Regions from separate parts of the Acidovorax sp. GW835-FHT14B10 genome, predicted to be linked through region 2. Evidence: riboswitches for the same ligand, from Rfam matches in the RefSeq annotation. Region 2 holds a riboswitch; the other holds the start of a gene.
What was found. A riboswitch is a leader RNA that binds a small molecule or an ion and turns the genes downstream of it on or off. The one in region 2 is predicted to bind glycine.

Region 1 (14,365 bases), on a different contig from region 2:
GGATCTGGCGCAAGATATGCACGCTTCGATCACCCCCTTCTGCCAGTTTAACGACCACCCACCGTATGCCCCCGCCTTCTACCGCAAATACCCCACAGCCTGCGCCGATACAGGCGCAGGTGCGCGGGGCCTGCCCCCACGACTGCCCCGACACCTGCGCCCTGATCACCACCGTGGAAAACGGCGTGGCCACCCGCGTGCAGGGCAACCCCGATCACCCGCACACCGACGGTGTGCTGTGTGCCAAGGTGTCGCGCTACACCGAGCGCAGCTACCACCCCGAACGCATCCTCACCCCGCTCAAGCGCACCGGCCCCAAGGGCAGCGGGCAGTTTGCCCCGGTGGGCTGGGACGAGGCACTGGCCGACATCGCGCAGCGCCTGCAAAGCATTGCGGCACGCGCCCCCGAAGCCATCCTGCCCTACAGCTACGCCGGCACCATGGGCCTGGTGCAGGGTGAGAGCATGGACCGGCGCTTCTTTCACCGCCTGGGGGCTTCGCAGCTCGACCGCACTATCTGCGCCTCGGCCGGTGCCGAAGCGCTGGTGCAGACCCTGGGTGGCAAGCTGGGCATGAAGGTGGAGTTCTTCGCGGAATCCAGGCTCATTCTCATCTGGGGCAGCAACTCGATTGGCAGCAACCTGCATTTCTGGCGCTACGCCCAGCAGGCCAAGCGCAATGGCGCCCGGCTGGTGTGCATCGACCCGCGCAAGACCGAGACCGCCGACAAATGCCACGAGCACATCCAGCTCCGCCCCGGCACCGATGCCGCGCTGGCCCTGGCGCTGATGCACGAGCTGATCGCCCACGACTGGCTGGACCCCGACTACATCGCCCGCCACACCCTGGGCTGGGAGGCGCTGCGCGAACGCGCCCTGCAATGGCCGCCCGAGCGCGCCGCCGAGGTCTGCGGCGTGCCGGTGGAGCAGATCCGCCAGCTGGCCAAGGACTACGGCACCACCCAGCCCGCCGCCATCCGCCTGAACTACGGCATGCAGCGCGTGCGCGGCGGCGGCAACGCGGTGCGCGCCGTGGCCTGCCTGCCCGCGCTGACGGGCGCCTGGCGCCACCGGGCCGGCGGCATGCTGCTGTCGAGCGCGGGCCAGTTTCCGGTGCAACGCGCCATGTTGCAGCGCCCCGACCTGATGCCGGAGCGCACACCGCGCACGCTCAACATGGTGCGCATCGGTGACGACCTGCTGCGCGCCACCGCACCCGACTTTGGCCCCCGCATCGAGGCCCTGGTGGTCTACAACAGCAACCCCGTGGCCGTGGCGCCCGATTCCGGCAAGGTGGTGCGCGGCTTCGCCCGCGAAGACCTGTTCACCGTGGTGCTGGAGCACTTTCGCACCGACACGGCCGACTACGCGGACTACATCCTGCCCGCCACCACGCAGCTGGAGCACCGGGACGTGCACCTCGCCTACGGGCACACCGACGTGCTGCTCAACCGCCCGGCCATCGCGCCCCAGGGTCAGGCGCGCAGCAATGCGCAGATCTTCCGGGACCTGGCCGCGCGCATGGGCTTCACCGAGCCCTGCTTTGCCGACAGCGACGAGGCCCTGTGCCGCCAGGCCTTTGGCGACGCCGTGGACTACGCGCTGCTCGAAACCCAGGGCTTTGCCACGCTGGCGCTGCCCGATGCACCGTTTGCCGAGGGTGGCTTTCCCACGCCCAGCGGAAAGTGCGAATTCTTCAGCGCCCGCCTGGCCGCGCAGGGCCTGGACGGCCTGCCCGACCACCTGCCCAACCACGAGCTGCAGGGCACATCTGCCCGCTACCCGCTGGCCATGATCTCGCCGCCCGCGCGCAATTTTTTGAATTCCACCTTCGTCAACGTGCAGAGCCTGCGCGCCATCGAAGGCCGCCCCGTGCTGGAGATGCACCCCGATGACGCTGCCGCACGCGGCATTGCCGATGGCGCCGTGGTGCGCGTGTTCAACGACCGCGGCAGCTACCGCTGCCACGCCACCGTCTCGCGCCGCGCGCGGCCCGGCGTGGTCAACGGTCTGGGCGTGTGGTGGCGCAAGCTGGGGCTGGATGGGACGAATGTGAACGAGGTCACCAGCCAGGCCCTGACCGACCTGGGGCGGGCGCCGACGTTCTACGACTGCCTGGTGGAAGTGGAGGTCCACGCCGTGCCGGCCTGACGGCGCGTTGCCTTGTTCGCCTTGAAAATACGCCTGTATTTATAGCTTCCAACGCCTGCCCATCAAGCGTTATCGGCCATTTCACCCTGTATCGGCAGAATTTCCCACGCGAGGGCGGTGCCCGTCCGGGCCGCACTCGAAGGGGCTTTGGACAAAGGCCTTGCGGTCATCCACGCAGGTCCCGAAGACATATTCCGGGTACACGTAGTCCTCGCCGAAGCGCATCAGGTCCAGCGGCAGGGTGCGCGATACCGGCGTGCGCCCCTGCACCGCCTCGGCCATGTACTCTGTCCACACGGGCAGGGCCAGGGTTCCCCCGGTGTGCCGGCCCAGGCTGCGCGGCTGGTCGTAGCCCATCCACACGACAGAGGCCACGCCCGATGAATAGCCGGCGAACCACACATCCCGCGCATCGTTGGAGGTACCGGTCTTGCCGGCCACATCGGGGCGGCCCAGCGCCTTCGCACGCCGGCCGGTGCCGTGCTGCACCACGTCGCGCAGCATGCTGTCCAGCACGAAGGCATTGCGCTCGGACACCACGGTCGCACGGGGCGATGGCGCGTTCGCTGCGTACAGCACCGCGCCGCCGCGCTCGCTCACCTGGTGGATCAGCCGGGGCTGCACCAGGGTGCCGCCGTTGGCAAACACGGCATAGGCCTGCGTCAGCTGCAGCGGCGTGATGGCGCCCGCCCCCAGGGCCAGCGGCAACCGGGGTGGATTGCGTTCGGGCAAGAATCCAAAGCGGGTGGCGAACTCCTGCACGTACTGAACCCCGGCCGCGTCCATCAGGTTGACGGCCACCAGGTTCTTGGAGCGCACCAGGCCGCGCCGTGCGGTGATGAAGCCCTCGTAGTTGCCGCCGTAGTTGCGCGGGCTCCAGGCGGGGCGGCCGCGGGCGGCAGGGGTCACCACACGCTGCGTATCGTCGATCAAGGTGCCCGGGGCATAGCCTTTCTCCAGCGCCGCCGAAAAGATGAACGGCTTGAAGGTCGAGCCCGGCTGGCGAAAGGCCTGCACGGCGTGGTCGAACTGGTTGAAGGCGTAGTCGAAGCCCCCCGTGAGCGCCAGAATGTCGCCGGTTTCCGTGTCCATGGAGACCAGCGCGCCCTCCATGCCCGGCAACTGGCCCAGATCCCACCTTTCACGGGCATCGGCCACGACGCGAATCACCGCGCCCGGCGCAATGCGCCGCCGCGCGGGCGCATCGGGCTTCAGGGCGGCACGCGCGCTGGCGTTGAGCCGGCTGCGCGGTATCCGCACCGGCGTGCCATCGCGCAGCCATGCGGCAATGCCCTCGGCCTCGGACGCCGCATGCACCAGGGCGGCACGCAGTTCCCCGCTGTCGCGGTAGGGCGCCAGCGCGGCGCGCAGGGCGCGGGGGTCAGCGGCCGGCATATCACCCGGAACTGCGCCCTGGATGCGCCCCTCGGGGCCGGCATAGCCACGGGCATCCTGCGCACCCAGAATGCCCGCGCGCAGCGCACGCGTGGCCGCGCGCTGCGCGGGAACGCTGAGGGTGGTGACGACATCCAGGCCCAGCGCATACGCGTCTTCGCCATACTGCTCCAGCACCATCTTGCGGGCCTGTTCCACGGCAAAGGCGGCGGCCGGCTCGATGGAACGGTATTGCGTTCGCAGCGTCAGTGCCTGTGCCCGCGCCTCCTGGTAGGCGGGCGCATCCAGGTAGCCCAGTGCGTGCATGCGCTGCAGGATGTACTGCTGGCGGATGATGGCGCGCTCGCGGTTCACAACGGGGTTGTACGCCGACGGCGCCTTGGGCAGTCCGGCCAGCACGGCGGCTTCGGCCACCGTCAGCTCGTCCAGTGTCTTGTCGAAGTACACCGATGCCGCAGCCGCAAAGCCGTAGGCACGCTCGCCCAGATAGATCTGGTTCATGTACAGCTCCAGGATCTTGTCCTTGCTGTAGGTGGCTTCGAGCTTGTAGGCCAGCAAGATTTCCATGAGCTTGCGGCTGTAGGTTTTGACGCGGCTCAGAAAGAACACCCGCGCCACCTGCATCGTGATGGTGCTGGCACCCTGGACATGCTCCCCCGATACCACATTGCGCAGCGCAGCGCGCGCCAGTCCGGTGAAGTCCACCGCGCCATGCTCATAAAAGCGGGCATCTTCGATGGCCAGCAGCGCCTGGCGCACCTGCAGCGGGATCTGTCCTATCGGCACGAATTCCCGGCGCTCCTCGCCATATTCCGCCAGCAGCGTGCCGTCCCTGGCATAGATGCGCATCGGCAGCATGGGATCGTAGTCGGCCAGGTGGTCCACCTCTGGCAGCTGCTGCCACACCATGTGCAGCACATAGGCCCCGCCCGCGCTGCCTGCCACGGTCAGCCCCAGGAAAAAACCCGCGAGAAACTTCAGGATCGGGTGCTTTTTGGGCGAAGGGGCAGGTGCGGCAACAGGCGACGATGGGTGCATCAGGGGGAACTCTGGCTAGGGCAGGACCCGTGCCATGACGGGCCTGCGGCGCCGCTCCCCCTGTCCTTTTACCTGAGAGTTTCGGCTGCCTGGGCAGCCTGCCCCTTCGGTGGGCCCCCGCCTGCGTTGCGCAGGGCGGCGGCCTCTCTCCAGTCGGCGATGGTCTCCTGCGGTCCGGTTTGCCTGAGCGATGATGGGAGTTTGCGCCTTCGGCGGAGGCGGATCGCGCCCCTCTCTCCCGCAGGATAGGCGCTCACTGTAAATCACCCGCCAAAACCAGCCCCGTTCAAAAGGTCAATATCCAGCCCCCCCGTCCGGTTACAGCGCGGCTGCAAGGATGCGGCGGCTCACGGCGGGCGTGATCTCGCGCTGCTCGCCCAGCTGCACCATGCCATGCGCTTCGAGCTGGGCCACCACGGTGTCCACCACCTCCGCGCCCAGGCCATAGCCCGACAGGCGCGTGGCGATGCCCATGCTTTCAAAGAAGGCGCGCGTGCGCTCGATGGCGGCGGTGATGCGCTCGTCATCCGTGCCGCTGGCGATGCCCCACACGCGCTCGCCATACTGCAGCAGCTTGGCGCGCTTCGGGCCACGGCGCTCATTCAGCAGCGCGGGCAGCACAATCGCCAGCGTGCGGGCATGGTCGATGCCGTGCAGCGCGGTGAGTTCGTGCCCGATCATGTGCGTGGCCCAGTCCTGCGGCACGCCGGCGCCGATCAGGCCATTGAGCGCCATGGTGGCGGCCCACATGAGGTTGGCGCGGTCGTCGTACACAGGCTCGGGTGCGGTCAGCAAGCGCGGGCCGATCTCGATCAGCGTCTGCAAAATGCCCTCGGCAAAGCGGTCCTGCACGGGTGCGTTGACCGGATAGGTCAGGTACTGCTCCACCGTGTGCACGAAAGCGTCGACCACGCCGTTGGCCAGTTGCTGCGGCGGCAGCGTGTAGGTCTTGGTGGGGTCGAGCACCGAGAACCTGGGGTAGCTGTGCACGCTGCTGAAGGACAGCTTGGCCCCCTTGCCCCGGTGCGTGATCACGCCGCCGTTGTTCATCTCCGAGCCCGTGGCGGGCAGCGTGAGCACGGCGCCAAACGGCACGGCCCGCGTGATGTTGCGGCCGCGCTTTTCGAGGATGGCCCAGGCATCGCCCTCAAAGTGCACGGCAGCGGCGATGAACTTGGTGGCATCGATCACCGAACCACCCCCCACGGCCAGCAGAAAGTCGAACCCGCCGGCGCGGGTCTGCTCGACGGCCTGCATCGAAGTTTCGAAGCTCGGGTTGGGTTCGATGCCGCGGAAGGTGGCGTGCTGCCGTTCGCCCAGCGCGGCGCGCACTTCGGCCAGCGTGCCGGTCTTTTCGGCACTGGCGCCGCCCACCAGGATCAGCACCTTGGCCGCTGCGGGCACCAGCTTCGCCAGGTCGGCGATGCGGCCCTGGCCGAAAACGATGTGGGTGGGGTTGTGGAAGTCGAAATTCAGCATGGCAATGGGGGGGGTTGGCGCACCACCGTGCCCCTTGCCGCACCGGATGGCCCGGCAGGCGGCAGGAACGCAGGGCAGTGATGGGAAAAAACCGCCAGGCCAGCAAGCCCGGTGGACGGACTGCCCATTGTCCGCGCGAAGCCGCCTGCACCCCTGTCGCCCCGGACAAAACCCTTGCGCCCACCGGTCTGCCCTGCCGCATGGGCCAAAAGTCAGGTTCTGAAAAATGACGCCACCACTCATCCCCCCTCAGGCGATGCAATCGCCTGGTCGATGGCACCGAAGATGCTGGCGCCGTCCTTGCCCTTGACCTCGATGCGGATAGTGTCGCCAAACTTCATGAACTCGGTGGAAGGCTTGCCGTCCTGGATGGTCTCGATGCAGCGCTTTTCGGCGATGCAGCTGTAGCCCTTGGGCCATTCGGTGCGGCCGTCTTGCTCCACGCCCTGGTTGCTGACGGTGCCGCTGCCCACGATGGAGCCCGCCCGCACATTGCGCGTCTTGGCGATGTGCGCGATGAGTTGGCCGAAGTGGAAGGTCATCTCGGGGCCGGCGTCGCACATGCCGACCTTGCGGCCATTCCAGGTGGACTGCACGGTCAGGTGCAGGCGACCGTGGTCCCAGGCATCGCCCAGTTCGTCCAGCGTCACGGCCACGGGACCGAAGGCGGTGGCGGGCTTCGCTTGGAAGAAGCCAAAACCCTTGGCCAGCTCGGCCGGAATCAGGTTGCGCAGGCTCACGTCGTTGGCAATCATCACCAGGCGAATGCCGTCCAGCGCCTGGTTGGCGTTGGTGCCCATCTTCACGTCGCCGGTGATGACGGCGATCTCGGCCTCGAAATCGATGCCCATGGCCTCGCTGGGCACCACCACGTCGTCGCAGGGTCCAATGAAATCATCGCTGCCGCCCTGGTACATCAGCGGATCGGTGTAGAAGCTCTCTGGAACCTCGGAGTTGCGGGCTTTTCGAACCAGTTCAACGTGGTTGATGTAGGCCGAACCGTCAGCCCACTGGTAGGCACGCGGCAGCGGGGCCATGCACCGGGCGGGGTCAAAGGGGAAGGCGTGGCGCGCGCGGCCGTTGTTGAGCTGGTCGTACAGGTCCTGCAGCTGGGGCGACAGGAAGCCCCAGTCGTCCAGCACCTGCTGCAGCTTGCTGGCAATGCCGGTCGCATAATGGGCCGTGCCCAGGTCGCGGGAGACGACGACCAGTTGGCCGTCGCGCGAGCCGTCTTTGTAGGTGGCAAGTTTCATGGGGAACAGAACCTTCGTCTCAACAGAAATGGCGGAAATGGCGCAAACCCCACAAGATTACGCGGGGTTCCATGGATTCAACTGAACAAAATTCGCAAATTTTTGGTGGGAATGAATAAAGAAGAACGTGCCGGCACCCCGTCCGTGGAGGTCGGCTTTCTGCTGCAGGAAGCGCGGAGCCAGGCCACCCGGCTGCCGCACCACCTGGGCGCGGTCCGCGCCTGACGCCTGCAGGAACCCCGCCATGCCACGCCGGCCACTCCTTGTATTGACCGCCCTGGTGCTGGCGCTGCACTGGCTGGTGCTGCAGGGCATGCCCATGGCCTGGGACAGCAGCCCGTCCCTCCCCCCCGCCGCACAGGTTTTCAGCACACGCAGCATTGCCCCCACGCCGCCGGCCGCGGCGCCCACCGCACCGCCTGCACCTCCCGCGCCTGCCCGCCCCGCGGCGGTGCGCAAGAAACCCGCCGCCCCCCCGGCGACGCAGCACGCAGCGAAGGCAGCCACCGAGCTCCCCCCCACGCCTTCGGCGCCGCCCGACAACCCCGGCGAAGTCCCACCGCCCGACGCGGTGGTAGACACCGCGGGCACGCCGACATCCGAAATGCCCGATGCCGATGCCGTGGCCACCGCCCCTGCGCCCGACGCCAGCACGCCGGCCATTCCATCGCCCACGGTCCCCGACAATCCCCTGGGCGCCGGCGTGGACATCAGCCCTCCCGGCAGCGCCACAGGCCCGGCGGCCGACGCCACCAGCTTCGCCGTGCGCCTGCCCGCGCCGGTGCGCCTGGCCTTTGATGTCAGCGGGCAGGCCAAAAAATTCAACTACAGCGCCAGCGCCGAGCTGTTCTGGCAGCACGACGGCAGCCGCTACGAAGCCCGCCAGGAGATCAGCGCCTTTCTGCTGGGCACCCGCTCCCAGGGCAGTGTGGGTCAGATCACCGCGCAGGGGCTGCAGCCCGAGCGCTTTGCCGACCGCTCGCGCAGCGAACAGGCTGCCCATTTTGACCATGCCCAGGGCCGCATCACCTTCAGCGCCAACACCCCGCAGGCGGCCGTGGGGCCCGGCGCGCAAGACCGCCTGAGCGTGTTCATCCAGCTCGGTGCCATGCTGGCAGCCGACCCGGGGCGGTTCGTGCCGGGCACCCAGGTCACCCTGACCACCGCCAGTGCCCGCAGCGCCGACCGGTGGACCTTCTCGATCGAGGGGCAGGAAACGCTGGACCTGCCCGCCGGCCCCCTGCTGGCCTGGAAGCTGCAGCGCCTGCCGCGCCGCGATTACGACCAGAAGGCCGAACTGTGGCTGGCCCCCGACCTGGGCTACATGCCCGTGCGCATCCGCCTGACCCAGGCCAATGGCGACTTTGCCGACCTGCGCCTGCGCAACAGCGGCCCGCCCTGATCGCCCAGGTGTTCCCAGGTGTTGCTTGCCGGTGCCCCGGTGGCAATTCATCCCCACAAACCCGACGCAGGCCGTTTTTCGTGAAATACTGCAAAGCATCAGGTACCGGGAGCCTTGGGACTTGAACTCTGACCGCCCGCTGTCATCTGATTCCTATATCGACTGGGGGAACGCCATGCACATGCTCTACGACTCTGACTCCTTTGTGGTGGTCCACATGCTGCCCGACGCCGTGGAGCAAAAAGAGGGCCCACTGAACGACACTGCACCGCCAAAGCCCCAACTGGCCCGCCACGGCTTTGAAATTGTGGACAAGCGATCGGGCAAGGAGGTGTATCTGGACGGATCCTGGGCCGAAATGTTCCAGCAGCAAATCCTGGCCTGGCAACGCGACACCCCGACCCAGGAGGAGGTGGAAGACGCCCTGGACCGCTACGCCGGTCTGGCGCAGAACCCGGTCGTCGTGCACTGACAGGGGCACCCCCTGAGGGGTTCGTCCCCTCCGCGTTCGCTTCGCGGGCAGGGGGATGGCGCTCTCGCTGCGGAGCGGCCCTTGATTGGCGTCCCCGGCCTTGGGGCGCGCCAGTTTTACTGGCCGGTCATCGTTTTCGCCCCTCTGGCGGGTAGATCCGCCGGTACAGGGGCTCCACCAGCATCAGCACCGCGATCAGGCGGCACACCTGAAACGCCGTCACCACCGGCACACCGAGCTGCAGCACCTTGGCGGTGATGGCCATTTCGGTGATGCCGCCGGGCGAGGTGCCCAGCAGCAGGGTCACCCAGGGCAGTCCGGTGGCCCAGGCCAGCGCCCCGGCGAACAGCGCGCACACCCCCATCAGCACCAGCGTGCCCAGCACCACCGATACCAGCCAGCGCGGGGCGGTGCGCAGAAAATCGGCCCGAAAGCGCACGCCCAGGCTCACGCCGATCACCAACTGCGCTGCGTTGACCAGCCACTGGGGCACGGCCGACAGTGTCAGGCCCGCCATGGCCAACCCCATCGACACCACCAGCGCACCCATGAACCAGGGGTTGGCGCGGCCCAGCCGCTCCATGGCCAGCGCACCGGCCCCGGTAAGTAACGCCAGCAGCGCCAGGCCGGGCCAGCTCACCAGGCGCACGGTGGGCGGCAGGATGTCGAGGCCCTGCAGACCGCTCCACTGCAGCGCAAACGGAATCGTCACGGTGACGATCAGCAGGCGCAGGCTGTGGCTGGCGGCCACGAGGTCGGTGCGGGCGTTTTCGCGCTCGGCCAGCAGCGTCATCTCGGAGGCCGCGCCGATGGCCCCCGAAAAATAGCTGGTGGCCCGCAGCATCGACGCCGGCACGCCATGCATGCGCGGCGCATGCAGCCGGTACAGCCAGGCGCCAAACAGCCAGCCCAGCAGCAGCGCCCACACGATGCCGAGCACAATGGCCCACCACAGGCTGGCCACCAGTGCCACCACTTGCGGCGTGAAATAAAGACCCAGCGCAGCGCCGATGGCCCATTGCCCGGTGTTGCGCAGCGGCGCCCAGCTTTCGGTGGGCGCACCGCCCATGGACAGCAGCGAGATGACCAGGAGCGGGCCGATCATCCAGGGCAGCGGGGTGTGCAGCGCCACGCAGGCGGCGGCTGCGGCCCAGGCCAGGGCCAGGGTCGTTGCTACACGGGCGATAAAAAGCAGGTGCCTACGCATACCAGCCTGCCAGTATCCTGCGGCCACAGCCTTGCCAGCGTCTCGCCTGCCCATGCCTTGGGGCATGGCGGGCGTCGCCCTTTGCGAGGACATGGATGGTCAAATCAGGCCCACGCGATGATCCATCAAGCGCAAGCAGCTATTATTTTTAAAGTATCAATGCCCGGGCGCTGGCACTCTGCGCCGGGCCGCCATCTCGTTGCCCATGGCCTCCAGGGCCGGTGCGGCCAGCAGGGCCTGCGCCGCGGGGTAGGCCAGGGTTTCTTCATCCGCAATATGGCGGTCGTAGCGGCCGATGAAGTGGTCGAACGCCACGCCATCGGCCTCGCTGAATCCGGCCTGCCGGCCATCGACCAGGGCCTGCAGCGCAAGGCGTGCGGCAGCCCAGTCGGCGGCCATGCAGCAGTGGTCGTGCTGCAGGCGCCGCACCAGCGCCGCCACGTCGGGGCTGCCTTGCGCCAGCAGCAGGGGAAACACGTGCAGCTCTTCGTCTTCATGGTGCAGCGGCGCCGCGATGTCGAAGTAGCGCAGCACGTCGCGCGCGGCCTGCTGGGCGGGTATATCCGCCCCATGTTCGGGCACATGGGCGCGCAGCCGCTGCAGCAGCGCCAGCGTGCGCTGCACGCGCTCGTGGCAGGCCTCCAGCATGGCAAAGGGCTGCTCGAACCCCACGGAGGGCGCATTGAAACCGGGCAAGGCCGACGAGGATGTCGCCATGGCCACGGCTACCCGAAGCGCACCGGCTGCCCCTGCCGGTCAAACGGAATGTAGGCGCCATGCGCGCCGCCCTTGATGGCATCGACCATGCGCTGCAGGGGCGCCTCGGCATCGGCGCTGCTGGGGGCCTGGTTCAAGGTGCCCGACAGCGCCGCTGCGAACACCATCGCCCAGTCGTGGCCGGGGGCCGTGAACTGGCGCGCCTCGTCCACCAGCGCGGCAAACGAGGGCAGCTCTTGCGGTGTCTTGTCCACACACATCAATGGCACCAGGGCGCCGCCCTGCCCGGCTTCAAAGCGCGCGCGCTGGGCGGGGGTGGCGTCGTCGGGCAATTCAACCGCCGCAAACACAAACAACAGGCGCTGGGGTTCGGGCTGCAGGCGCGCGGCCTGCAGCAGATCGTCGAAGCTGGAAATGTCCATGGAAAATCTCGCAATGAAAGAAGTTGACCGGCGTCAGAACCCGGGCACCACGCCCCGGTTCGGGTCCAGTGTGCTGACGTAGGCGCTCGCCAGGGGCCGCGCACGCGCCGCTTTGCGCGACAGCACGGTGCCGATGCTGATGAAGCACAGGGCCTGCTCCGAAGCCGCCAGCTGAAACAGCGCGCGCAGACTGGTCGCCTTCAGGGCCTTGCCGCTGGTCAGTGCCGAGCCATAGCCCTGTGCGGTAGCCGTCAGCAGCATATTCTGTACAGCGCAGCCGGCGGACACCAGCCGCTCGGCCGCATCGATTTCGGGGTCGCCACGCTCGCCATCCACCACCACCAGCATCAATACCGGGGCCCGGTAGGCCTTTTCGCGCGCCTGCGCGCACTGCTCGGACGTGGCGCAGGGGTCGCGCTCCAGCAGCGCCTGCGCAAACACCTCGGCCAATGGGGCACGCGCTGCCTCGGGCACCAGCACAAAGCGCCAGGGCAGCAGCTGGCCATGGTCGGGCGCATGGGCCGCCGCATTCAGGATGGCGGCCAGCTCGGCAGGCCCGGGGCCTGGCGCGCCCAGGCGCTTGGGCAGGATGGTCTGGCGGGACTGGATCAGCGCTGCAGCCATGGCCACCACCGCGGCCTCGTCCGATGCGGCAGCGGGCGCAGCCAGGGGCAAAGGAATATCGGTCATATCCTGACTCTGGATTCAGCCCGGGCGTCCATCGGCACGCAGACAACCGTACCAGCGGCCCAGCCGCAGCCCCCAGACGCCCATGGTTGCGGCCCACAGGCCGGCGGCCAAGGGCAGCAGCCAGGGCCATGGCAGGCCGGCAACACCCGGCACGGCCGCCGTGATGCGCAGCACCGCCGCCGCCTGCAAACACCAGAAGAGCGACCAGGCAATGCGGTCGGCCACCAGGGCGCGGCCACTGTGCCCGCAGGATACGCGCGTGACCATGGCCAGCATCAGCGAAGCGAGGCAGCCCATGGTGAGCGCATGCAAGGCCCCCAGGCCCAGCACCCCGATACCCCGCGTGCCCACCAGCCACTGCGACAGCCCACCCAGCAAAAACGCAATGCCCAGCCACAGAAAACCGATGTGCAACATGGCCAGCAGCTTGTTCTTCAGGCTTTGCACCAGTCCCCATACCCAGGCCAGCCAGACCAGCACGCCGCCCACGGCCAGCTGCAGCGTGCCATGCACCAGCAGCCATGTCGTGCCCGCCGCGCCGGACGGCACGCCCGCCAGTTCCAGCCATGCCGCCAGCACCTGCAGTGCCGCCGCCGCCAGCATCAGCCACAGCACCCAGAACGGGCGCCAGACCTCCACCATGGGCATGGCACTGGAGGTGAAAAACGGAATCATGCGGTGCGCCACCGTGACGTAGACCACCACCACAAAACCCCAGAGCCCCGTGAAAATCCAGGCCCGCGCTGCGGCGTGGGCCTCAAGGACCAGGCTCAGCCACAGCCCTGCCAGGCTGGCGCAGCCCACCACGCAGGCCGTGCCGATGACACGGGCATGGAGCTGGTCCGGCGCCTGGCTGCGCCGTATGCGCCCCCAGAACTGCACGGTCATCCAGACCAGACCGGCGCAGGCCAGCGCCAGCCCCACCCAGGCCACACCGGCATGCAGGTGCGCGCCCGCCAGCCACAGCAGCCAGCCCGCCGCCTGCGACACCAGCGGCACGCGCAGGTCCTGCGCCAGCGGGGGCTCCACCCCCAGCCATTTAGGACCGGCGGTGAAGAGAAAGCCCGAAAAGAACAGCGGGATGAAGCCGAACGCCATCCCGGCCGAATGCACCAGCGTGGGCGACACCGCATAGTGCAGACCCAGCCAGGCCGTGGACCGGTCGAGCTGCACCAATGCCCACCACAGGCCCGACGCCACCAGCACCACCATCGCCAGAAAAAACCCCAGACGATGGGGTGCCAGCATCAGGTAACGGACACGCCAGCGCTTGTCCATCTGCGCCAGCGCCTCGGGCGAGGGCTTGCGCGACACCGCCCGCACCGGAATGACGGGCCGAGAGGTCACCCACAGGTTCCCAGGTGGCCGCACTGCGTGCAGTAGTCGCAGCCGTCCTTGCGGATCACGGCATGCGCCCCGCATTCAGTGCATTTCTTGCCAGCCATGGCGGGTGGCATGCCGCTGACCGGCGGTGCAGGCTCTTCCAGCGGCAGCTGCTGCTGCACCGGATCGGTCACGCGCCGCGCCAGGATGTTCTGGATGGCGTAGGCCATGGCCGCCACCTCGGAGTCATGCCACATGGGCACGCGGGTGCCATCGTCCTTCTGGTGCGTACCCAGGCGCACGGGGCCACGGTCCCAGGCCACCTTGCGCATGTCGGACAGTGCCCGCTCCAGAAAGCCCCCCCGGGCCGCCAGGGACAGCAGGCGCATGCTGGCAGTGATCCACTGCTGCGATTCGCCACTCTGGCCCACCGGCATGAAGAACTCGATGGCGCGGTCCACCGTGCTGTTGCCCACGCCCGTGGGCACGGGCAGGAAAGACACGATGAGGTAGAGCGTCTTGTGGCCTTCCTGCGTCCAGTACTCCACCTTCTCGGCCACGGCCGAGAGGCCGCCCTTGGGCCGGCTCTCGATCACCGTGCGCATGGGGTCGAAGGGCGGTGCCACCGGGACGGGCGCTGCCGCCGGCTCAGGTGCCGCATGGGTTTCGAGCACCGAGCCGAGGATGGCGTTGGGCCGGTAGGTGGCCAGCCCCTTGAGACGGGCGCGCCAGGCCTGCAGGTACAGATCCTTGAAGTCGTCGTAGGGGTAATCGGCCGGGATGTTCACGGTCTTGGAGATGGCCGTGTCCACAAAGG
Region 2 (14,365 bases):
GAACACCGGGTGCGTGAGGTAGCTGCTGGTGCGGCGCAGTTCGGCGGGGATCAGCGGCTCCACGCCTTTCTCGAACGCGTCAAACGTGGGCAGTGTCTGGCCATCCTTGGCGAAGATGTTCCACAGCAGCTCGATGTCGGCGCGCGTGGTGGTCTCGTCCAGCGAGATGCACAGGTAGTTTTCGAAGTAAACCCGCAGGTTGGCACCCATGGATACTGCGCGAGCGGCTATGGATTGGGTAGCGCCATCGGTTTTCAGCGAGAGGGTGTCGAACGCGGCTTGCGGGCGCACGGGTGCTCCCAGCTGCTCCAGCCCTTTCGCCAGGATGGCCGTGTAGCTGGCCACGCGCCGGGCAATGCGCTGCAGGCCCTCGGGACCGTGGTAGACGGCGTACATGCTGGAGATCACGGCCGGCAGCACCTGGGCCGTGCAGATGTTGGAGGTGGCCTTTTCGCGGCGGATGTGCTGCTCGCGCGTCTGCAGGGCCAGGCGGTAGGCGGGCTTGCCATGCACGTCCACGCTCACGCCGACCAGGCGGCCGGGCAGGGAGCGCTTGAACTCGTCGCGGCAGGCCATGTAGGCGGCGTGCGGGCCACCGGCACCCATGGGCATGCCAAAGCGTTGCGTGGTGCCCACCACGATGTCGGCGCCCCATTCACCGGGCGGGGTGATCAGCGTGAGGGCCAGCAGGTCGGCGGCTGCGATGAAGGCGGCCTGTTTGGCATGGGCTTTTTCCACGTCGGCGCGCAGGTCGTCGATGCGGCCGCTGGTGGCGGGGTACTGGGCCAGCACGGCGAAATAGTCGCCATCGAGCGCGGCATTCCACTCCTCGGCCGAGTTGGCCAGACGCACCTCGATGCCCAGCGGTTTGGCGCGGGTCTGGATCACCTCGATGGTCTGCGGGTGCGCGTCACCGGCCACCACGAACACGTTGCTCTTGGATTTGACCGAGCGCTTGGCCAGCGTCATGGCCTCGGCGGCGGCCGTGGCCTCGTCGAGCATGGAGGCGTTGGCGATCGGCATGGCCGTGAGGTCGCAGACCATGGTCTGGAAATTGACCAGGGCTTCCATGCGGCCCTGCGAAATCTCCGCCTGGTAGGGCGTGTAGGCCGTGTACCAGGCGGGGTTTTCCAGGATGTTGCGCAGGATGACGCCGGGAATGTGCGTGTCGTAATAACCCTGGCCGATGAAGCTCTTCAAGACCTTGTTTTTGGATGCAATCGCCTTGAGTTCGGCCAGCGCAGCGCTTTCCGTGACCGGCAGCGGCAGGTCCATGGCGCGGCTGCGGGCAATGGAGCGCGGCACGATGGAGTCGATGAGGGCGCGGCGCGAGGCCTCGCCGATCACCGACAGCATGTGCGCTTCGTCGGCCGCGTCGATACCGATGTGGCGGGGCAGGAATTCGGTGGCGTTTTCAAGCGCGCCGAGCGGCAGGGCGGATTGCATCAACATGGGGCAGTCTCGAAGAAGGAAACAGGGTCAGGCGTTCTTGGCGAACTCGGTGTAGTCGGTTTCGCTGAGCAACGCGTCGAGCTGGCTGGCATCGCTGAGCTTGACCTTGAAGAACCAGCCCGCATTGAGCGGGTCGGAGTTGGCCAGCGAGGGGTCGGCACGCAGGGCTTCGTTCACTTCGACGATCTCGCCCGAGACCGGCATGTACACATCGGCCGCGGCTTTGACCGACTCGACCACGCCCGCCACGTCGCCCTGGGCAAACGTGGTGCCCACGGCGGGCAGGTCGACAAACACCACATCGCCCAGGGCATCCTGGGCATGCACGGTGATACCGACCACGGCCGAATTCGTGTCGGCGGCGTTGATCCATTCGTGGTCTTTGGAGAATTTGACGGTCATGGGAAAGCTCCTCAAGCAACTAAAAAAAGAAAGGAATCTGCAATGTAAGCGGATTAGCGAAGCCAGCGGCTACATGCCAAACTGCGGCCTTCGCTCTGTGCGCGGGCGCATACCAGTGCCACCGCGCAAGGGCCGCCCCGCCGCGCTGGAGGCGTCCCCCTTCCAGGGGGAAGGCGCCGCAGGTGACTCAGGGGGTAGGTCATTCCGTCAGCCGCGGAAGTAATTGGCAGGCACAAAAGGCATGGCGCGCACTTCCATGGGCACGGCCTTGCCGCGCACCATGGCATTCACCCGCGTGCCGATGGCGGCAAAGGCGGGAGCCACATAGCCCATGGCCACGGGTTCGTTCACCGTGGGGCCCAGCAGGCCGCTGGTCACTTCGCCAATCTTCTGGCCGTCGGTGCTCTGCAACTCGGTGTGCTCGCGCACGGGCACGCGCTCCAGCGCGACCAGGCCGACGCGTTTGCGCGCGAGGCTGGCGGGGTTGTCGAGCTGCGCCAGCACCTTGTCGGCCCCTGGGAAGCCGCCCGCGCGCGCGCCGCCGGTGCGGCGCACCTTCTGGATGGCCCAGTTGAGTGCCGCTTCGGGCGGGGTGGTGGTGGTGTCGAGGTCGTTGCCGTACAGGCACAGGCCGGCTTCCAGGCGCAGCGAGTTGCGCGCGCCCAGGCCGATGGGCTTGACTTCGGGCTGGGCCAGCAGGGCGCGTGCCAGGGTCTCGGCCTGGGCGGCGGGCACCGAGATCTCGAAGCCGTCTTCACCCGTGTAGCCGCTGCGGGTCACGAAGCAGTCGCAGCCTGCGATGGAAAAATCGCCACCCGTCATGAACACCAGCTTTTCAATGCCCGGAGCCAGGCGCGACAGGGCGGTGACGGCCTGGGGGCCCTGCAGCGCCAGGAGCGCGTGGTCGGGCATGGGCACGACGTCGCAGCGCTGACCGATGCGGGCCTGGATGTGCGCCATGTCACCCACCTTGCAGGCGCCGTTGACGATGACAAAGAGTTCGTTGTCGGCCACGCGGAAGAACATCAGGTCGTCGATGATGCCGCCCTCGTCGTTGAGCAGCAGGCCGTAGCGCTGCTTGCCCACGGGCAGGTCGATCACATCGACGGGCACCAGGCTCTCGAACGCGGCGGCGGCATCGGGGCCGACGAGCTTCAGCTGGCCCATGTGCGATACATCGAACAGCCCGGCGGCCTGGCGTGTGTGCAGGTGCTCGGCCATCAGGCCTGCAGGGTACTGCACGGGCATGGAATAGCTGGCAAACGGCACCATGCGGGCGCCCAGTTCAATGTGCAGGGCGTTCAGGGGCGTGGCGAGCAGGGCGGTGGCAGGTGCGGACATAAGAGCTCCAGGGCAAATGGGGGGCGTGGCACGAATGCCACGCGATTTGCCCTGCTGTCCGCTTTACCTGAGAGATTCACCGCGGCGCCCTGGCTGGCCGCGCGGCTTGCTCCTTCGGTGGATGGCCTGCACCTGCAGTGCGGACATCTCTCTCCAGCAAGGGAACGCCCGCATCGCTGCGGGCGGCTGCCAGTCCTTTTGCCTGAGCGTTCGGCTGCTGCCTGCGCCTTCGGCGGCCCTTTTGCATGGTGCTGCGGGGCTCTCTCCTGACAATCGGGCGATTCTACCGTTACTTGGCGTACACCAGATCGCGCAGGAACAGCGAAAGCGAGGGCATGTAAGTGATGACCATCAGGCATACCAGGATCACGCCGACGAACGGCAGCAGATGCTTGACGATGCGGTCCAGCGAGATGCGCGCCACCGTGCAGGCCGCAAACAGGTTCACGCCAAAGGGCGGCGTGATCATGCCCAAAGCGAGGTTCACCACCATGATCAGGCCGAAGTGCACCGGGTCCACGCCGAAGTGCATGGCCACGGGTGCCAGGATGGGCGCCAGCACGATGATGGCCGCGCTGGTCTCGATGAACATGCCGATCAAGAACAGCGCGGCGTTCACGCCCAGTAAGAACAGGGCAGGGGATTGCAGCACCGCCTCCAGCCAGCGGCCAATGGCATCGGGCACGCCGGCGCGCGTGATGAGGAAGGCAAACAGCCCGGCGTTGGCAATGATGAACATGATCACCGCCGACGAGAGGGCCGACTTGCGCAGGATGGCGAAGAGGTCCGCCAGGCGGATCTCGCGGTAGATCACCACGCCCACCACCAGCGCATAGAACACGGCCACGGCCGAGGCCTCGGTGGGCGTGAACACGCCGCCATAGATGCCGCCCAGGATGATCACGGGCATCAGCAGCGCCCAGCCGGCTTGCAGCGTGGCACGGCCCATGGGCATGCGGCCGTCGCCATCGTTCTTGCCCCAGCCCTTCCACTTGCAGTACCCCCACACGAAAAGCATCAGTGCGGTACTGATCAGCAGGCCGGGGCCAAAGCCGGCGATGAACAGCTCGCCAATCGACACCTCGGCACTCACGCCGTACAGGATGAGCGGAATGGAAGGCGGGATGATCACGCCCAGCTCGGCGCTGGTGGCCTGCAGGGCGGCCGCGTAGCTGGTGGGGTAGCCGTGCTTGATGAGCGCCGGGACCAGGATGGCGCCAATGGCGAACGTGGTGGCCACCGACGAGCCCGACACGGCGGCAAAGATCATGCAGGTGAGCACGCAGGTCATGGGCAGGCCACCCTGCACGCCGCCCACGATGCTCTTGGCGAATTCGACCAGGCGGCGCGAGATGCCGCCGGTTTCCATGAGGTTGCCCGCCAGGATGAAGAAGGGAATGGCGGCCAGCGGAAACTTGTTGATCGAGGCGAACATCTCCTTGACGGAAATGAGCATGTTCGCGTTGGACGCCTGGATGCCCAGGATGGACGCAAGGCCGATGGAAACGGCCACGGAAACGGTGAGTGCAAAGCACAGCACCATGGTGGAAATCATCACGGCGCTCATTGGGCTGTCTCCAGTTCCATGCGCAGGGGGTCGATGAGGTTGCCGATGATGCCGACGACGCAGAAAAGGCCGCCCACCGGCATGGCCAGATAGGCCCAGAACATCGAAACCGACTCCAGCCCGGCCATGCTCTGCACGCCGCCGCGCTGGGCGTAGTCCCAACCCCACCAGACGATGACGCCGATCAGTGCCAGCGCGGCCAGCGCCACCACCCAGTCGAGCACGCGGCGAATGCGTGGCGGGCTCCAGCGGTACAGCACGTCCACGCTCACCATCGCCCCCTGGCGGAAGGCCGCGGGGATGGCCAGAAACACCATCCAGATCAGGCTGAAGCGGATCAGCACCTCGGTCCATTCGGCGGGCTGCTCGAACACGAAGCGCATCAAAATCTGGAACATACCCAGCGTGGACGCCACGGCCAGCATGGCGCAGGCGGCCAGCATGGCGCTGAACGTGGTCCAGCGCTCAAAGGTTAGAAAAGTATTTTTCATGAATGAAAACGCCCGCTGGCGCAATGCCGGCGGGCGTTAATAGCTATTGAAAATAGAGCGGCAAGAAGATTATTTGTAATTGCGGATCTTGTCGAGCGCGGCCTTGCCGAACTGTTTTTCAAATTCGGCGTTGACCGGGGCCAGCGTCGCCACGAACTTGGCCTTGTCGATGGTGTCGATCACCGTCATGCCCTTGGCGCGCAGGTCGGCCACGCCCTTGGCATCGTCCTCGTCCACGCGGGCGCGGTTGGCCTTGGTGCCTTCCTTGGCGGCATCCAGAAAGGCCTGCTTGTCGGCGGCGCTGAGTTTGTCAAAAGCCGCCTTGTTCATCACGAAGATGCAGGGCGAATACACATGGCCGGTGAGTGTGAGATGCTTTTGCACCTGGTCGAACTTGGCCGAGATGATGACGGGCAGCGGGTTCTCCTGCCCGTCCACGGTGCCTTGCTGCAGGGCCGTGAACACCTCGGGAAACGCCATGGGCGTGGTGATGATGCCAAAGCCCTTGTAGGCGGCGATGTGCACCGGGTTCTCCATGGTGCGCATCTTCAGGCCCTTGAGGTCGCCCGGCTCCTTCACGTCGCGCTTGCTGTTGGTCATGTGGCGAAAGCCGTTTTCGGCCCAGGCCAGTGCCTTGAAGCCCTTGGCGTCGAACTTGGTCAGCAGGTCCTGGCCGATGGGGCCGTCGAGCACCGCGCGCGCATGGGCCTTGTCGCGGAACAGGAAAGGCACGTCCAGAATCTTGGTTTCGGGGACAAAGTTGGGCACCGGGCCGGTGGAGCTGAAGGCCAGTTCCTGCGTGCCCAGTTGCACGGCTTCAATCGACTCGCGCTCGCCGCCCAGGGCGCCGTTGTAGAAGGTCTGCACCTTGTAGCGGCCGCCCGTGCGCTTTTCCACTTCTTTGGCGAAGGTGTCGATGGCCACGCCCTGGTGCGAGTTCTGCGCCACCGAAATGCTGATGCGCATGGTGGTCTGCGCGGCGGCGCTGGCCATGAAGCCAAGGGCAAGGCCGAGGCCAACGACGAGTCGGGTCAATTGCATGGTGTCTCCTGAAGGGGAAATGTTGGCGTGCTGCTTGCGCTGCAGGTTGCGGCGCAGACAAGCGCTGCAGCCTGCCAAAAATTATGGCGCTGCAACACCTGGCTGGGCATCGGGGTTTGTGCGGGTCAGCGTGCTGATCCGCGGCGCGCGGGGCTGATGGCAGGGCGCCGGGGTCGCGTGCGCGACAGTGCCATGCGGGTGGACTGGGGGGAAGCTGCTTGCCAAGTGCCCCGTGCGGGCGGTAACCCGCCGGGGCCTTGTCAGTTTGTGCACTCCGGTAAGAGCGCCTTGATGCAAACAAGTATGCCGCCGGGGTAGTGGATGGTTCTTCTGAATTTGCGATGATTTTCGAAATTTGCAGAAAAATATTCTGAAAAATTCAAATTTAGAAAATAATACGATGCATGGACCGTCTTGACAGAAAAATTCTCTCCGTTTTGCAGGCCAACGCCCGCGCCAGCCTGCAGGAGATCGGCCAGGCCGTGGGCCTGAGCCCCTCGCCATGCTGGGGGCGCATCAAAAAAATGGAGGAGGCCGGTGTGATCGAGGGCTACACCGTGCGCCTCAATCCGCGCGCGCTCGATCTGTCCGACACGGTGCTGGTGATGGTCACGCTCGACAGCCATTCCGACAACACGCTGGAAAAATTTGGTGAAACCCTGGCCAGCATTCCCGAGGTGATCGAGGCGCACCTGGTGTCGGGCGACTACGACTACCTGCTGCGCGTGGTGGTGAAAGACACGCGCGACTACGAGCGCCTGCTGCGCGAGAAGCTCTACAAGATCAAGGGCATACGCCACAGCCGCTCCAGCTTTGTGTTGCGCACGCTGAAAAAGGCGGATCTGCCCCTGGGGGTGTAATTTCGGGGTTTATGAATAAAAGCAGCAGCCATTGCTTGCTGGGTAAGCGCTGGCAGCTGTCAAATCAGCCGTCAACCTCGGTGCGAAAGCGTCCCAAGGCTGTCGACAATGCCGCCTCCACGCGCAGCGCAGCGCCCATGGGGGCCGAGGACAGCGGCGAGGCCACGTAGGCCACCATGTTGGCGACTTCTTCTCGCTGCGCCGCGCGGCCGAGGGTGGACGAGGGGTGGTTGTGCTGGACGAAAGCCACGCCGGTTTCCTCCAGCGTCTGGCCGGGCAGCACGCTGTTGACGGCCGGCTCTGACGCAATGAACACCGCACGGCCCCAGTTGCGCTCCCGCATCTGCGGCATGCAGGCGCGCGACCTGCGCAGCCCCGGTGCCTGGGCATCATCCTGCAGCCCGCGCCGCTGGTGGCCGCCGACCTGCGCGCACGGCGTCGGGTCCCGGTGCTGTCGGGTTATGCGCCGCTGTCGCTGCCGGTGCATCCGCTGACGGCACCGGGGCGGCTGCGCGCCCAGAAGCTGCAGCGCTTTGTGGACTGTGTGGTGGAGGTGCTGGGGATCGATTGATCGTGCGCGCTGCACGCCGCCGCGGGAATTCAGCCCAGCAGCAGCGCGTCGTCGGCCAGCTTTTCGCCGCGCACCTTCTCGAACATGTGCAGCAGATCGGGCACGTCCAGGCGCTTGCGTTCTTCGCCCGACACATCCAGCACCACCTGGCCCTGGTGCAGCATCACGGTGCGCTCGCCCACATCCAGGGCCTGGCGCATGCTGTGCGTGACCATCATGGTGGTGAGTTTGCTTTCGGCCACGATGCGCTCGGTCAGGCGCAGCACGAAGTCGGCGGTGCGTGGGTCGAGCGCGGCGGTGTGCTCGTCGAGCAGCAGGATGCGGGACGGCTGCAGCGCTGCCATGAGCAGGCTCACCGCCTGGCGCTGGCCGCCCGAGAGCAGGCCGATGCGGTCGGTGAGGCGGTTCTCCAGCCCCAGGCCCAGCGTGGCCAGGCGTTCGCGAAAGCCTTCGCGCATCGATGCCTTGACGGCGCGGCCGAGGCCCCGGAAGGTGCCGCGGCGCTGCGCCAGTGCCATGTTTTCCTCGATGGTGAGGTCTTCGCAGGTGCCGGCCATCGGGTCCTGGAACACGCGGGCCACGCGCTCGGCGCGGGCCCACACGGGCATGCGCGTGACATCCACGCCGTCGATGGCGATGCGGCCGCTGTCCACCGACTGGTCGCCCGAGATGGCGTTGAGAAAAGTGGATTTCCCGGCGCCGTTGGAGCCGATGACGGTGACGAACTGGCCGGCCGGAATGTCCAGCGACATGCCGCGCAGGGCGCGCGTTTCGATCGGCGTGCCGGGGTTGAAGGTGATTTCGAGGTGTTGGGCGCTCAGCATGGGGCTCTTTCGGTGCGCGGGTTCAGGACGGCTTGCGCTTGGCGAACTTGCGCTTGAGCTGCGGAATCACCAGCGCCACGGCCACCAGCACGGCGGTGACCAGGTTCAGATCCTGCGCCTTGAGGCCGATGAAGTCGCTGTTGAGGGCCAGCGCAATGAAGAAGCGGTAGGCAATGGCGCCGATGACCACGGCCAGCGTGGCATAGACCAGGCGGCGCGAGGGCAGGATGCTCTCGCCCACGATCACGGCGGCCAGGCCGATCACGATGGTGCCGATGCCCATGGAAATGTCCGAGCCGCCCTGCGTCTGCGCAAACAGCGCGCCGGCCAGGCCCACCAGGCCGTTGGAAACCGCCATGCCCAGCAGCAGCATGGCGCCGGTGTTCACGCCCTGGGCGCGGGCCATGCGGGCATTCGAGCCAGTGGCGCGGATGGCCAGGCCCCGTTCGGTGGCAAAAAACCAGTCCAGCAGCAGCTTGGCGGCCAGCACGATGACGACGAGGATCAGCGGGCGCGCGATGTAGTCTTCCATGCCTTCGGGCTGCAGCAGCACGAACAGCGTAGGGTCGTTGATGAGGGGCACGTTCGGGCCGCCCATGATGCGCAGGTTGATCGAGTACAGCGCAATCATCATCAGGATGCTGGCCAGCAGGTCCATGATCTTGAGCCTGACGTTGAGCCAGCCGGTGATCAGCCCGGCCACGGCGCCTGCCGCGGTGGCGGCCAGCGTGGCAAGCCAGGCGTTGGTGCCGGTGGAGATCAAAATGGCGCAGACGGCGCCGCCCAGCGGGAAGCTGCCATCCACTGTGAGATCAGGAAAGCGCAGCAGCCTGAACGAGATGAACACGCCCAGCGCCACCAGGCTGAAGATCAGGCCGATTTCGACGGCACCGAGCAGGGAAAAGAAGGACATGGGGCAGCGGGGCGAGGGATTGAAAAACAAAGCAGGAGCCACGCGGGGCATGGCTCCTGCCGGAGGGGCCGGGCGGTAGCCCGGCCCTGCAGCGCCGGTAGCGCTTATTGCACGATTTGTGCGGCCGACTTGACCAGTGCGTCAGACAGCTTCACGCCCTGCTTTTCGGCAGCGCCGGGGTTCACGAACAGCTCCATCTTGGTGCTGATCTCGGGCTTGATGTCGCCGGGCTTTTCCCCCTTGAGGATGCGCACCACCATGCGGCCGGTCTGCTCGCCCAGGTCGCGGTAGTTGATGCCGAAGGCGGCGATCGCGCCACGCTTGACGCTGTCGGTGTCCGACGCCACCAGCGGGATCTTGGCCTCCTGGCCCACCTTCACCAGCGCTTCGTAGGCCGACACCACATTGTTGTCGGTGCTGGTGTAGATCACATCGACCTTGCCGATCAGGCTGCGCGCGGCGCTGCTGACGTCCACCGAGCGGGGCGCTGCGGCCTCGACCAGCGCCATCCCCAGCTTGGGCAGCAAGGTCTGCAGCTGCTTGACCACGACGACCGAGTTGGCTTCGCCAGGGTTGTAGACCACGCCCACGCGCTTGGCACCGGGCACCACCTGCTTGACCAGGTCCATCTGCTTGTCCAGCGCCAGCAGGTCGGACACGCCGGTCACGTTGGTGTGCGACGGCTCCCAGTTCTTCACCAGCTTGGCGGCGACGGGGTCGGTCACCGCGGAGAACACGACGGGCACCGTCTTGGTCGAGGCAATCACGGCCTGGGCCGAGGGCGTGGCAATCGCCACGATGGCATCGGGCTTGTCACCGACGAACTTGCGGGCGATCTGCGCTGCGGTGCCGGTGTTGCCCTGGGCGCTCTGGTATTGCCACTTGAGGTTCTTGCCGGCTTCGAAGCCGGCGTCCTTGAGGGCCGCCTGCACGCCGTCGCGCACGGAGTCGAGGGCGGGGTGTTCGACGATGGCGGTCACTGCGACGGATTTTTGCTGGGCGCTGGCAGGTGCCACGGCGGCCACGGCCAGGGCCAAGGCGCCCAGGGACATCCAGGGCAATTGCTTCATGTTCATCTTCGCGGTCTTTCTGATGGGGGATGGATACCACCGGCCTGGGCAGGCTGCTTTGGGGCCAGCCGGCAAGTTTACTGCGCTGGGGCTGGTTGCCGACTGGCGGGGCCCGCCGTCCCGCGCGAGGGCCGGGTTTTCAGCAGCGCAGGGCTGGAATATTCATGAAAAAGGCCTGCAATGCAGGCCCGTAAAGCATCATGCGCTATTGATTTTGATAGCTTACATGCCAGAGTAGTTGGGGCCGCCGCCGCCTTCGGGTGTGACCCAGACGATGTTCTGCGTCGGGTCCTTGATGTCGCAGGTCTTGCAGTGCACGCAGTTTTGCGCGTTGATCTGCAGGCGCTGCGCGCTGCCGCCCTGGGCTTCGTCGGGCACAAACTCGTACACGCCAGCCGGGCAGTAGCGGGCTTCGGGGCCGGCGTATTTGGCCAGGTTGATGTTCACCGGCACGCTCGCATCCTTGAGCGTCAGGTGCGCCGGCTGGTTCTCGGCGTGGTTGGTGTTGCTCACGAACACGCTGGAGAGGCGGTCGAAGGTGATCTTGCCATCGGGCTTGGGATAGACGATGGGCTTGCACTCGGCTGCGGGCTTCAGATAGGCGTGGTCGGGCTTGTCGCGGTGCAGCGTCCATGGGATGTGGCCCTTGAGCGCGAACTGCTCGATACCGTTCATCACCGTGGCCACCGTCAGGCCCTTCTTGAACCAGGCCTTGAAGTTGCGCGCCTTGTTCAGCTCGGTGTAGAGCCAGCTGGCCTCAAAGGCCTGGGGGTAGGCGGTGAGTTCGTCGTGCTGGCGTCCTGCGGTGATGGCGTCGTAGGCCGCCTCGGCGGCCAGCATGCCGGTCTTGATGGCGGCGTGGCTGCCCTTGATGCGGCTGACGTTGAGGTAACCGGCATCGCAACCCACCAGCGCACCACCCGGGAACACGGTCTTGGGCAGGCTCATCAGACCACCGGCCGTGATGGCGCGCGCGCCGTAGCTGATGCGCTTGGCCGGCTTGATGCCCTTGGATTCGTCGCCTTCCAGGTAGTAACGGATGTTGGCGTGCGTCTTCCAGCGCTGGAATTCCTCGAACGGGCTCAGGTACGGGTTGGCGTAGTCCAGGCCGGTGATGAAGCCCAGCGTGACCTTGTTGTCTTCCATGTGGTACAGGAAGGCGCCGCCATAGGTGCTGTTGTCCATGGGCCAGCCGGCCGTGTGCAGCACGAAGCCGGGCTGGTGGCGGGCGGGATCGATTTCCCACAGTTCCTTGATGCCCAGGCCGTAGGTCTGCGGGTCGCTTTCCGCATCAAGCTTGAAGCGGGCAATGACCTGCTTGCCCAGATGGCCGCGCGCGCCCTCGGCGAAGATGGTGTACTTGGCGTGCAGCTCCATGCCCAGCTGGAAGTCGCCCGTGGGCTCGCCTTCCTTGCTCACGCCCATGTTGCCCGTGGCCACGCCCTTGACGCTGCCGTTGTCGTTGTAGAGCACTTCGGCGGCGGCAAAGCCGGGGAAGATCTCCACGCCCAGGTTCTCGGCCTGCTGGGCCAGCCAGCGCGTGACGTTGCCGAGGCTGACGATGTAGTTGCCGTGGTTCTGAAAGCAGCCTGGCAGCAGGAAGTTGGGGGTGCGGAACGACGATTTCTCGCCCAGGAACACCATGGCATCGTCGGTGACGGGCTGGTTCAGCGGGGCACCCTTTTCCTTCCAGTCGGGGATCAGTTCGCTGAGCGCCTTGGGGTCCATGATGGCGCCCGACAGGATGTGCGCGCCCGGCTCGGAGCCTTTTTCGAGCACCACGACCGACACATCCTGGCCTTTTTCGGCGGCGAGCTGCTTGAGCCGGATGGCGGTGGACAGGCCGGCGGGGCCGCCGCCCACCACGACCACGTCGTATTCCATGGCTTCGCGGGGACCATACTGGGCAAGGATTTCCTGGTTTGTCATGGGTGTCTCGTCGGGCATTTGATAATGAAGGAATGTTCTACAGGCCGTGCCGCACGGCACTGTCTGGCCAGCGACTGATTGTATTCATGCGAACACGCACAATCGGACGCGCATATTTCCTCTGTTTCTGATTTGTGGAGAAACTCTCAATGGCTTACAGCATCGATTTGTCCGGCCGCGTGGCTCTGGTGACGGGCGCATCCAGCGGCCTGGGGGCCCAGTTTGCGCGCACCCTGGCCCGTGCGGGCGCCGGGGTGGTGCTGGCCAGCCGCCGGCTGGAAAAACTGAAGGAACTGCGCGCCCGCATCGAAGGCGAAGGGGGCGACGCCCATGTGGTTGAGCTCGATGTGACCGACCACGCTTCCATCAAGGCCGCAGTGGCCCATGCCGAGACGGAAATGGGCTCCATCGACATCCTGGTCAACAACTCGGGCGTGAGCACCACGCAGCGCATCCAGGATGTGACACCCGACGATTACGACTTCATCTTCGACACCAACGTCAAGGGTGCGTTCTTTGTGGCGCAAGAGGTGGGCAAGCGCATGCTGGCGCGCTCGCGCGGCGCGGCGCCGGGCAGCTTCACGGGCGGGCGCATCATCAACATCGCCTCGATGGCCGGGCTCAAGGTGCTGCCGCAGATCGGCGCCTACTGCATGAGCAAGGCCGCCGTGGTGCAGATGACCCGCGCCATGGCGCTGGAGTGGGGGCGTTTCGGTATCAACGTGAATGCCATCTGCCCGGGCTATATCGATACCGAGCTCAACCACCACCATTGGGACACCGAGCAGGGCCAGAAGCTCATCGCCATGCTGCCGCGCAAGCGCGTGGGGCAGCCGCAGGACCTGGATGCCCTCATCGTGATGCTGGCCAGCGACCAGAGCCACTTTGTCAATGGCGCGGTGATTGCCGCCGACGACGGTTTTGCGGTATGAAGATTGAAATCCCCGAGGCCAAGAAGCTGGTTTTTGAAATGCGCTTTCCCGTGCGCTGGGGCGACATGGACGCCATGGGCCATGTCAACAACACCGTTTACTTTCGCTACCTGGAGACGGCGCGCATCGAGTGGATGGTGTCGGTGGGCTGCAACCCCGACCCGAAGGGCCAGGGCCCGGTGATCGTCAATGCGTTCTGCAACTTCTACCGGCAGCTGGAATACCCGGCCGATGTGCTGCTCAAGCTGTATGTGAGCGACCCGGCGCGCACCACGTTCGAGACCTGGGGCACGATGGAGCGGGTGGACCAGCCCGGTGTGGTCTGCGCCGCCGGTGGCGCCACGACCATCTGGGTGGATTTCCCGCAGCAGAAGGCCGCACCCTTGCCCGACTGGCTGCGCGCATTGGTCTCGGCGGACTGAAGCTTGGGTGAAATAAGGCTCAAGTGCTTATGAATTAAGTGCTTGAAGCTATCAAATAAGTAGTAATCCTGCGGGGCCTGACTTTTATTTCTGCCTGGGCACCCGCCCCATCAGATAGAACTCTGGGTTGGGCTGCATGTCCGCAAAGCTGGCCATGCGGTTGGAGAGGCCAAAGAACGCCGTGATGGCGGCAATGTCCCAGATGTCCTCGTCATCCAGGCCGTGCGCGTGCAGGGCGGTGAAGTCGGCGTCTTCCACCTCGTGCGCGCGCTGGCAGACCTTCATGGCGAAGTCGAGCATGGCGCGCTGGCGCGGCGTGATGTCCGCCTTGCGGTGGTTCACGGCCACCTGGTCGGCCACGAAGGGTTTCTTTTCGTAGATGCGCAGGATGGCGCCATGCGCCACCACGCAGTACAGGCACTGGTTGGCCGCGCTGGTGGCGGTGACGATCATTTCGCGCTCGCCCTTGGTCAGGCTGCCTTCTTCCTTGAGCATGAGCGCATCGTGGTAGGCAAAAAACGCCCGCCATTCGGCCGGGCGGCGCGCAAAC

Region 1: it holds a riboswitch for glycine, as region 2 does, so the genes downstream of both, AC1Q5S_RS15350 (penicillin-binding protein 1A) here and gcvT (glycine cleavage system aminomethyltransferase GcvT) in region 2, are expected to answer to the same signal.

Annotation. Positions count from the first base shown of each region.
Region 1 is NZ_JBXAGC010000020.1:5,170-19,534, forward strand. Features, by position in the region: gene AC1Q5S_RS15345 (molybdopterin-containing oxidoreductase family protein) at 66-2,150, shown strand; gene AC1Q5S_RS15350 (penicillin-binding protein 1A) at 2,232-4,583, opposite strand; glycine riboswitch at 4,644-4,736, opposite strand; glycine riboswitch at 4,744-4,834, opposite strand; gene AC1Q5S_RS15355 (iron-containing alcohol dehydrogenase) at 4,902-6,062, opposite strand; gene AC1Q5S_RS15360 (fumarylacetoacetate hydrolase family protein) at 6,302-7,315, opposite strand; gene AC1Q5S_RS15365 (DUF3108 domain-containing protein) at 7,560-8,717, shown strand; gene AC1Q5S_RS15370 (BTH_I0359 family protein) at 8,893-9,189, shown strand; gene AC1Q5S_RS15375 (AbrB family transcriptional regulator) at 9,317-10,396, opposite strand; gene AC1Q5S_RS15380 (hemerythrin domain-containing protein) at 10,553-11,113, opposite strand; gene AC1Q5S_RS15385 (ribonucleotide reductase subunit alpha) at 11,122-11,535, opposite strand; gene AC1Q5S_RS15390 (nitroreductase family protein) at 11,569-12,225, opposite strand; gene AC1Q5S_RS15395 (NnrS family protein) at 12,241-13,572, opposite strand; gene AC1Q5S_RS15400 (adenosylcobalamin-dependent ribonucleoside-diphosphate reductase) at 13,569-14,365, opposite strand, start outside.
Region 2 is NZ_JBXAGC010000033.1:26,752-41,116, reverse strand. Features, by position in the region: gene gcvP (aminomethyl-transferring glycine dehydrogenase) at 1-1,452, opposite strand, end outside; gene gcvH (glycine cleavage system protein GcvH) at 1,480-1,854, opposite strand; gene gcvT (glycine cleavage system aminomethyltransferase GcvT) at 2,062-3,195, opposite strand; glycine riboswitch at 3,240-3,362, opposite strand; glycine riboswitch at 3,376-3,474, opposite strand; gene AC1Q5S_RS19450 (TRAP transporter large permease) at 3,485-4,762, opposite strand; gene AC1Q5S_RS19445 (TRAP transporter small permease) at 4,759-5,253, opposite strand; gene AC1Q5S_RS19440 (TRAP transporter substrate-binding protein) at 5,323-6,294, opposite strand; gene AC1Q5S_RS19435 (Lrp/AsnC family transcriptional regulator) at 6,699-7,154, shown strand; gene AC1Q5S_RS19430 (hypothetical protein) at 7,219-7,506, opposite strand; gene AC1Q5S_RS19425 (hypothetical protein) at 7,567-7,725, shown strand; gene AC1Q5S_RS19420 (ABC transporter ATP-binding protein) at 7,755-8,549, opposite strand; gene AC1Q5S_RS19415 (ABC transporter permease) at 8,572-9,462, opposite strand; gene AC1Q5S_RS19410 (ABC transporter substrate-binding protein) at 9,567-10,532, opposite strand; gene AC1Q5S_RS19405 (electron transfer flavoprotein-ubiquinone oxidoreductase) at 10,755-12,461, opposite strand; gene AC1Q5S_RS19400 (SDR family oxidoreductase) at 12,611-13,393, shown strand; gene AC1Q5S_RS19395 (acyl-CoA thioesterase) at 13,390-13,815, shown strand; gene AC1Q5S_RS19390 (peroxidase-related enzyme) at 13,900-14,365, opposite strand, start outside.